2 regions of the Arthrobacter sp. UYCu712 genome follow, and region 2 is predicted to be linked to the other one. Evidence: riboswitches for the same ligand, from Rfam matches in the RefSeq annotation. Region 2 holds a riboswitch; the other holds the start of a gene.
The links. A riboswitch is a leader RNA that binds a small molecule or an ion and turns the genes downstream of it on or off. The one in region 2 is predicted to bind glycine.
Positions count from the first base shown of each region.

Region 1 (3,567 bases), on a different contig from region 2:
GTCTTGTGCAGGTTCAGGTGCGAGACGTCGCCGCCGAACCGGCCGGGCTGGGCGAGCCCGACGAGGGCGTTGAGGTTGGCGCCGTCGATGTAGACCTGGCCGCCGGCCTCGTGGATCGCGTCGCAGACCTCGCGGACGTCGGCGTCGTACACGCCGTGCGTGGACGGGTAGGTGATCATGATGCAGGACAGTGCGTCCTTGTGGGCCTCGATCTTGGCGGCGAGGTCCCCGTGGTCGATCGTGCCGTCGGAGGCCGTGGCCACGACGACGACCTTCATGCCGGCCAGCACGGCGGAGGCGGCGTTGGTGCCGTGGGCGGAGGCCGGGATCAGGCAGACGTTGCGCTGGGCGTCCCCGCGGGAGTGATGGTAGCCGCGGATGGCCAGGAGGCCGGCGAGCTCACCCTGCGATCCGGCGTTGGGCTGGATGGAGACCTGGTCGTAGCCCGTGATCTCAGCGAGGTCAGCTTCGAGGCCGCTGATGAGTTCGCGCCAGCCCTCGGTCTGGGAGTCCGGGGCGAAGGGGTGGATGGAGGCGAACTCCGGCCAGGAGATCGCTTCCATTTCTGCGGTGGCGTTCAGCTTCATGGTGCAGGAGCCCAGCGGGATCATGGTCCGGTCCAGCGCGAGGTCCCGGTCCGAGAGCTTGCGGATGTAGCGCAGCAGCTGGGTCTCGGAGCGGTGGGTATTGAAGACCGGGTGCTGCAGGAATTCGGAGGTGCGCAGCACCCTCTCGGGCAGCTCGAAACCCTTGGCCTCCACAACTGGACCGGCACCGAAGGCGACGACGACCGCGGAGATGACCTCCGCCGTCGTCGTCTCATCGACTGACACGCCAACTGTGTCCGTATCGATGAGGCGCAGGTTGATGCCCCGGGCTTCGGCGGCGGTGATGACCTTGTGGGCTTTGCCGGGCACACGGACCGTAACGGTGTCGAAGAAGGAGTCGCTCACCAGTTCCCGGCCCGCGATCTTCAGCGTGGTGGCGAGGGTGCGGGCGTTGTTGTGGACGGTCTCGGCGATAGCCTTCAGTCCGTCGGGGCCGTGGTAGACGGCGTAGAACGAGGAGACGATGGCCAGCAGTGCCTGCGCGGTGCAGATGTTGGACGTGGCCTTCTCGCGGCGGATGTGCTGCTCGCGGGTCTGGAGGGCCAGGCGGTAGGCGGGGACGCCGGCGTTGTCCTTGGAGACGCCGACAATGCGGCCGGGGAGCGTGCGTTCCATGCCGCTCCGGACCGCCATGTACGCGGCGTGCGGGCCGCCGAAGAACAGCGGGACACCGAAGCGCTGGGCCGAGCCGACGGCGATGTCCGCGCCCTGCTCGCCCGGAGGGGTGATCAGGGTGAGCGCCAGGAGGTCGGCTGCCACTGTGACCAGTGCGCCCCGGTCCTTGGCCTCTGCGATCACGCCGGACTGGTCCCACACCCGGCCGGAAACGCCCGGCTGCTGCAGCACGACACCGCTGATGTCGCCGTCGGGCAGTCCCTTGGAGAGGTCCGCGACCTCCACCTCGAAGCCGAGGGCCTCGGCGCGGCCCAACACGATGGCGATTGTCTGCGGCAGGCAGTCGGCGTCCAGGACGGTCTTGCCGTGCTGGGCCGGCTTGTTCTTGTTGGCGCGGCGCATCAGGAGCACGGCCTCGGCGACGGCGGTGGCCTCGTCGAGGAGCGACGCGTTGGCTACCGGGAGCGCTGTGAGTTCCTGGACCATGGTCTGAAAGTTCAGCAGCGCCTCGAGCCGGCCCTGTGAGATTTCCGGCTGGTAGGGCGTGTAGGCGGTGTACCAGGCGGGGGCTTCGAGGATGTTCCGGCGGATGACGGCCGGGGTGATGGTGTCGTAGTAGCCCTGGCCGATCATCTGGACCGCGGTCTTGTTCTTCGCGGCCAGCATGCGCAGCTCGGCCAGTACCTCGACTTCGCTGAGTCCGCTGTCCAGGCTGAGCGGCTTTTCCTGGCGGATGGAATCGGGAACCGCATTGTCGACGAGGCCGTCAAGGCTGTCGTAGCCGACGGCCTTGAGCATGGTGTCGATGTCTGTTTGGCGGCGCGCGCCGATGTGGCGGTCTGCGAACGTGGACGGGGACGATTGAACCGTCATTGAGGAACTCCATAATTCAGGTGGCGCCAAAGCGTCACGATGATTCGGGTTCCTCCCCGCTCTGTATTGGACCTGAGAGTTTCCGCTTTGCCTGCTGTTAGCAGGGCGCCACTTGCACCGTCGGTGAGCCCGGTTTCCCGGACTGCTTTCCAGAGTTGCCTTGCCGCGGCGGTACGTGGGCCTGAGAGATTCCTGGGGAGGATTTGCTCCTACGGCGCCTGCTGAACGTACCGGCAGGACTCTCCCGCCGCAGATCATAAGCCGTGCCACTAAATGGGTGACACGGCTCACACTTTACCTGCTGCTTTGGCGGGATGCAACAGCGGGTCTCATAAGGCGGTAGTACCGCGGGACGATAGTTTTGGAGGATGACGGCTAGCTACAGGTATGACGTGGAGGTCCTGCACCTGCTCGTGTCGCCGGCGCACGCCTACTTCGGGCGAGCCCGGGAAGGCGCGGCCGATGTCCCTACCACCGATGCCGAGCACGTGGAGCTGGTGGCCGGCAAGGGCATCGTCGGTGATCGGTTCTTCGGCAAGGCAGCGCACATGGATGCCGCAGTGACAGTGTTCGCGATCGAGGCTCTCGAGGAGATCGCCGCGGAACTGGGCACGGTACCCCTCGACCCGCTCCTGACGCGCCGCAACGTGGTCCTCAGGGGAGCCCACCTGGCGCCGCTGCTCGGGCAAAATTTCGCACTGGAATCGCGCGGTGACCTCGTGCGGCTCAAGGCCGGGCGGCCTGCCCATCCTTGCGTCTGGATGGATGAGATGCTCGCCCCGGGTGCCCACAAAGCCATGCGCGGGCGGGGCGGCGTGCGCTGCCAGGTGCTTTCCGACGGCATCCTGCACCGCGGACCGGCAGTGCTGATCAGCCCCGTGCCGCTCGACCCCGGACGCGCAGGCGACGCGACCCTGTTGCGCCCGTCGCGGTTGCCCTAGCCTGCCGCGGCGCCTCGCTGATCAGGCGTGCTCAAAGGACGACGGCGGGAGGTCCCGCCGTCGTCAGCTACCCGCCGCTGGCTGCCTGCTCGCCGAGGTAGTCACCATGGCCGCCGGGGACCACCAGCAGTCGGGCGCCCGGGACGGCGCCTGCCATCCGCGCGGCATACTCGGCGGCGACAACGTCGCGGTCGGCGCTCACCACCAGCGTGGCGGCCGTGATGGTGCCGAGCTCTTCGTCGGGCCATCCGGGGGAAGTCCAGGATCCGCCGGCGGTCCAGCTCGAAGAGCCGCCCCAGGTGGCCGGGTTCGGGGTTGAGGCGGCGGTCGGCGTCCTTGTAGGTGTCCGGCATGTCATCGAGGGTGGCCTTCGCCATTCCGTCCCAGAACTCGGCCGGCACGGCGCCGCGGCTCGCAAAGGTGGAGGCGGCGATGAGCCGGCGGACGACGGCGGGACTCCCGAGTCCCAGCGCGATGGCGGTGTGGCCGCCGGCACTGAATCCCAGCACGTCCACGGTTTCCACGTTGAG
Region 1 covers NZ_JBEPOZ010000024.1:4,118-7,684, forward strand. The annotation lists gene gcvP (aminomethyl-transferring glycine dehydrogenase) at 1-2,096, opposite strand, end outside; glycine riboswitch at 2,148-2,254, opposite strand; glycine riboswitch at 2,256-2,353, opposite strand; gene ABIB51_RS18605 (MOSC domain-containing protein) at 2,465-3,037, shown strand; gene ABIB51_RS18610 (alpha/beta fold hydrolase) at 3,139-3,567, opposite strand, start outside.
Region 1: linked by a shared signal. The riboswitch ahead of gcvP (aminomethyl-transferring glycine dehydrogenase) and the one ahead of gcvP (aminomethyl-transferring glycine dehydrogenase) in region 2 are both predicted to bind glycine.

Region 2 (3,567 bases):
CCGAAAGCCACCAGGAAATAGCCCGCGGCGCTCAGCAGCAGGCCGCCGGCCACCACGAAGCCCGGCCGGACCTTGCGCACCAGCGGCACCACGAGCAGGCCGGCAACGACTGTGGCGATCAAGGCAGGGACCATCGCGACGCCCGATTCCGACGGCGACTGGCCCTCCAGCAGCTGCAGGTGCTGGGCCAGGAAGAGGATGAAGCCGTTGAAGGAGAACAGCGCCAGGACGTTCGCCGTGATGGCCGTGCTGAAGACACGGTTGCCGAAGAGGCTGACATCCAGCAGCGGGGCGGACGTGCCCCCGAGCTGCTGACCGCGCAGCAGGGCACGCTGCCTGCGGATGAAGACGTAGCCCATGAGCAGGCCGAAACCGATGGCCGCCAGCGGCGCCACGGCAACGCCGTGAGTAGCCAGGTCCTTGATGCCGTAGACCACCGGGACCATGACCAGCAGGGACAGGACAATGCTGGGCACGTCCACCCGGCCGGGATTCGGGTCCCGTGATTCCGGGATCAGCACGGGACCGAGCGCGAGTAGCGGCAGGATGATCGGCACGGCAACCAGCAGGATGGCGCCCCACCAGAAGTGCTCCACGAGCCAGCCGCCGAAGATCGGGCCCAGGGCGGCGCCGCCGGAGAAGCCCGCGGCCCAGATGGCCACGGCGAGCCGCCGCCGGTTCGGTTCGGGGAAAATGTTGCGGATCAGGGACAGCGTGGACGGCATCAGCATGGCCCCGAAAAATCCCAGCCCGGCCCGTCCGGCGATCAGCCATTCGGCGCTGGGCGCGAAGGCGGTGACGGCCGAGACAGCCGCGAAGCCCGTGCTGCCGATGAAAAGAAGCCGGCGGCGGCCGATCCTGTCGCCCAGGCTGCCCATAGCCACCAGCAGCCCGGCGAGCACCAGGGGATAGGCATCGACAATCCACAGCAGCTCGACTCCCGAGGCGTCGAGGCCGCGGGCGATCGCCGGCAGCGCAAAAGTGAGCGCCGTGTTGTCCACCGCGACCAGCAATACGGGGAACATCAGCAGGGACAGTGCCAGCCAGTCGCGCCACGCCGCCCGCGGGGCGGATGCCGGCGTTGTGCTGGTGGCTGCAGGAATCGATGTAGTCCTCATAACTGATAACTATACCGTCCAGACGGTACAGTTAAGAAATTCCGGGCAGGGCAGGCATGATGGGATCCATGCCCAGAAAACCCGTCGCCCGCGAAGCCGTCCTTGACGCCTTCGAATCCCTGCTGATCGAAGAGGGTGAACGGGCGGCAACGGTGGACGCCGTGGCCCGGCTGGCCGGAGTCTCCAAAGGCGGGCTGCTCTACCATTTCCCGAACAAGGAAGCCATGGTCTCCGTGCTGCTGGAACGGCTCGACCGGCTCCTCGGCGAGGACCTCGGGAGGATGGCCGCCGCTCCGGAAGGGGCTGCCGCATACTTCATCAAATCCTCGGTCTGGGCCGACACCCCGATGGACCGCGTCTTCGTCGCAGCCACCCGGCTGGCCGAAGTGGCCCACGAGGAAACCCTGCAGCGGATAGCCGCCGCCCAGGCGGGCTGGCTGGAACTGCTCGCCGCCGACGTCGGGCCGGGCATGGCCAAGGCGGTCCTCTACATGGGCGACGGGCTCTACTTCAACGCGATGCTGGCCCGCGGGCCGGGCGGACCGCTCCCGCAGGTCGGCGGGGATGTCGCGAGCCTGCTGGCCGCCGTCGAACGGCTGCGTGGCTGAGCCGGACACCGGGCAACTCCGGTCCGCCGAGGTCGCCGGAAACGCGCGAGGTCGCCGGAATTTTCCGGCGACCTCGCAGCCTTCCCGCGATTTCGCGTCCGGCCGGGGTCCTGGCGCCGTCATGGTTTGCGGTGCGGGGCCGGGCGTAGGACAATGGAAGCTGTGACTGCGGTCACGAGCAATTGAATATGCCATTGATCTGCGGCGGGAGAGTCCTGCAAGTAGGTACAAGCAGGCGCCGTAGGAGCAAACCCTCCCCAGGAATCTCTCAGGCCCATGTACCGCCGCGGCAAGGCAACTCTGGAAAGTAGCAGGCTGTCATCTGACATGCTGAGCTCACCGACGGTGCAAGCCGAGCCATGCGAAAGCACGGGTCCGCGGAAACTCTCAGGTCCAATACAGAGCGGGGAGGAACCCGAATCAATGCGGCGTACCCTGCCGCCTTAGTTATGGAGTTCCTTGTGACTGTTACCTCAGCCTCCACGTCCTTCGTTGACCGGCACATCGGCGCCCGCCGCCAGTCCGACGTCGACGCCATGCTGAAGGCTGTCGGCTACGACACCGTCGACGCGCTCGTAGACACCGCCGTCCCGAAGGACATCCGGCAGGACTCCGACCTCGCGCTCGGCGCAGCCCTGAGCGAAGTGGAAGTCCTCGCCGAACTGCGCAGGATTGCCGGGAAGAACAAGACGGCCGTCCAGATGATCGGGCAGGGTTACTCCGACACCCTCACCCCCGCGGTCATCCGCCGCAATATCCTTGAGGCCCCGGCCTGGTACACGGCCTACACGCCGTACCAGCCAGAAATCTCGCAGGGCCGGCTTGAGGCGCTGCTGAACTTCCAGACCATGGTCCAGGACCTCGTCGGGCTCCCCATCGCCAACGCCTCGCTGCTCGACGAAGCCACCGCCGTCGCCGAGGCCGTCCTGATGATGCGCCGCGCCAACAAGAACAAGACGGCCCACGACGGCAAGACCGTGCTGGACGCCGACTGCCTCCCGCAGACCATCGCGATCGTCAAGGGCCGCGCCGAGGCGCTCGGGTTCGAGGTCGAGGTCGCCGACCTCTCCAAGGGACTGCCCGACGGCGTCATCAACGGCGTCGTCCTGCAGCAGCCCGGCGTCTCAGGCCGCGTGTTCGACCACGCCGCCGTCATCGCCGACGCCAAGGAACGCGGCGCCCTCGTCACCGTCGCCGCGGACCTGCTGTCCCTCACCCTGATCACCTCCCCGGGCGAGCAGGGCGCGGACATCGCCGTCGGCTCGGCCCAGCGCTTCGGTGTTCCGCTGTTCTTCGGCGGCCCGCACGCCGCCTACATGGCAGTCCAGAAGGGCCTGGAGCGGTCCATGCCCGGCCGCCTCGTGGGCGTGTCCAAGGACAACGCCGGCGTCCCGGCCTACCGGCTGGCGCTGCAGACCCGCGAACAGCACATCCGCCGCGAGAAGGCCACGTCCAACATCTGCACCGCGCAGGCGCTGCTGGCCATCGTCGCCTCCTTCTACGCCGTCTACCACGGCCCGGACGGCCTCAAAGCAATCGCCGAGACCACGCACGGCCACGCCCGGACCATCGCCGCCTGGCTGAAGGCCGCCGGCCTGGACGTGCTGCACACGAGCTTCTTCGACACCGTCACCGTTTCGGTCCCCGGCAAGGCGGAACAGATCGTCGCCGCCGCCGAGGCCAAGGGCATCAACCTGCGCGGCATCGACGCGGACACCGTCGGCATCTCCGCGGATGAAGCCACGACGGCGGCCATCGTCGCCGACGTCGTTGCCGCGTTCGGCGCGACCGGCACCCACGCAGCATCCGGCGATGGCTCCGCTTTCGGCCTGGATCACGCC
Region 2 covers NZ_JBEPOZ010000007.1:50,480-54,046, forward strand. The annotation lists gene ABIB51_RS09095 (MFS transporter) at 1-1,118, opposite strand, end outside; gene ABIB51_RS09100 (TetR/AcrR family transcriptional regulator) at 1,187-1,726, shown strand; glycine riboswitch at 1,922-2,020, shown strand; glycine riboswitch at 2,022-2,138, shown strand; gene gcvP (aminomethyl-transferring glycine dehydrogenase) at 2,188-3,567, shown strand, end outside.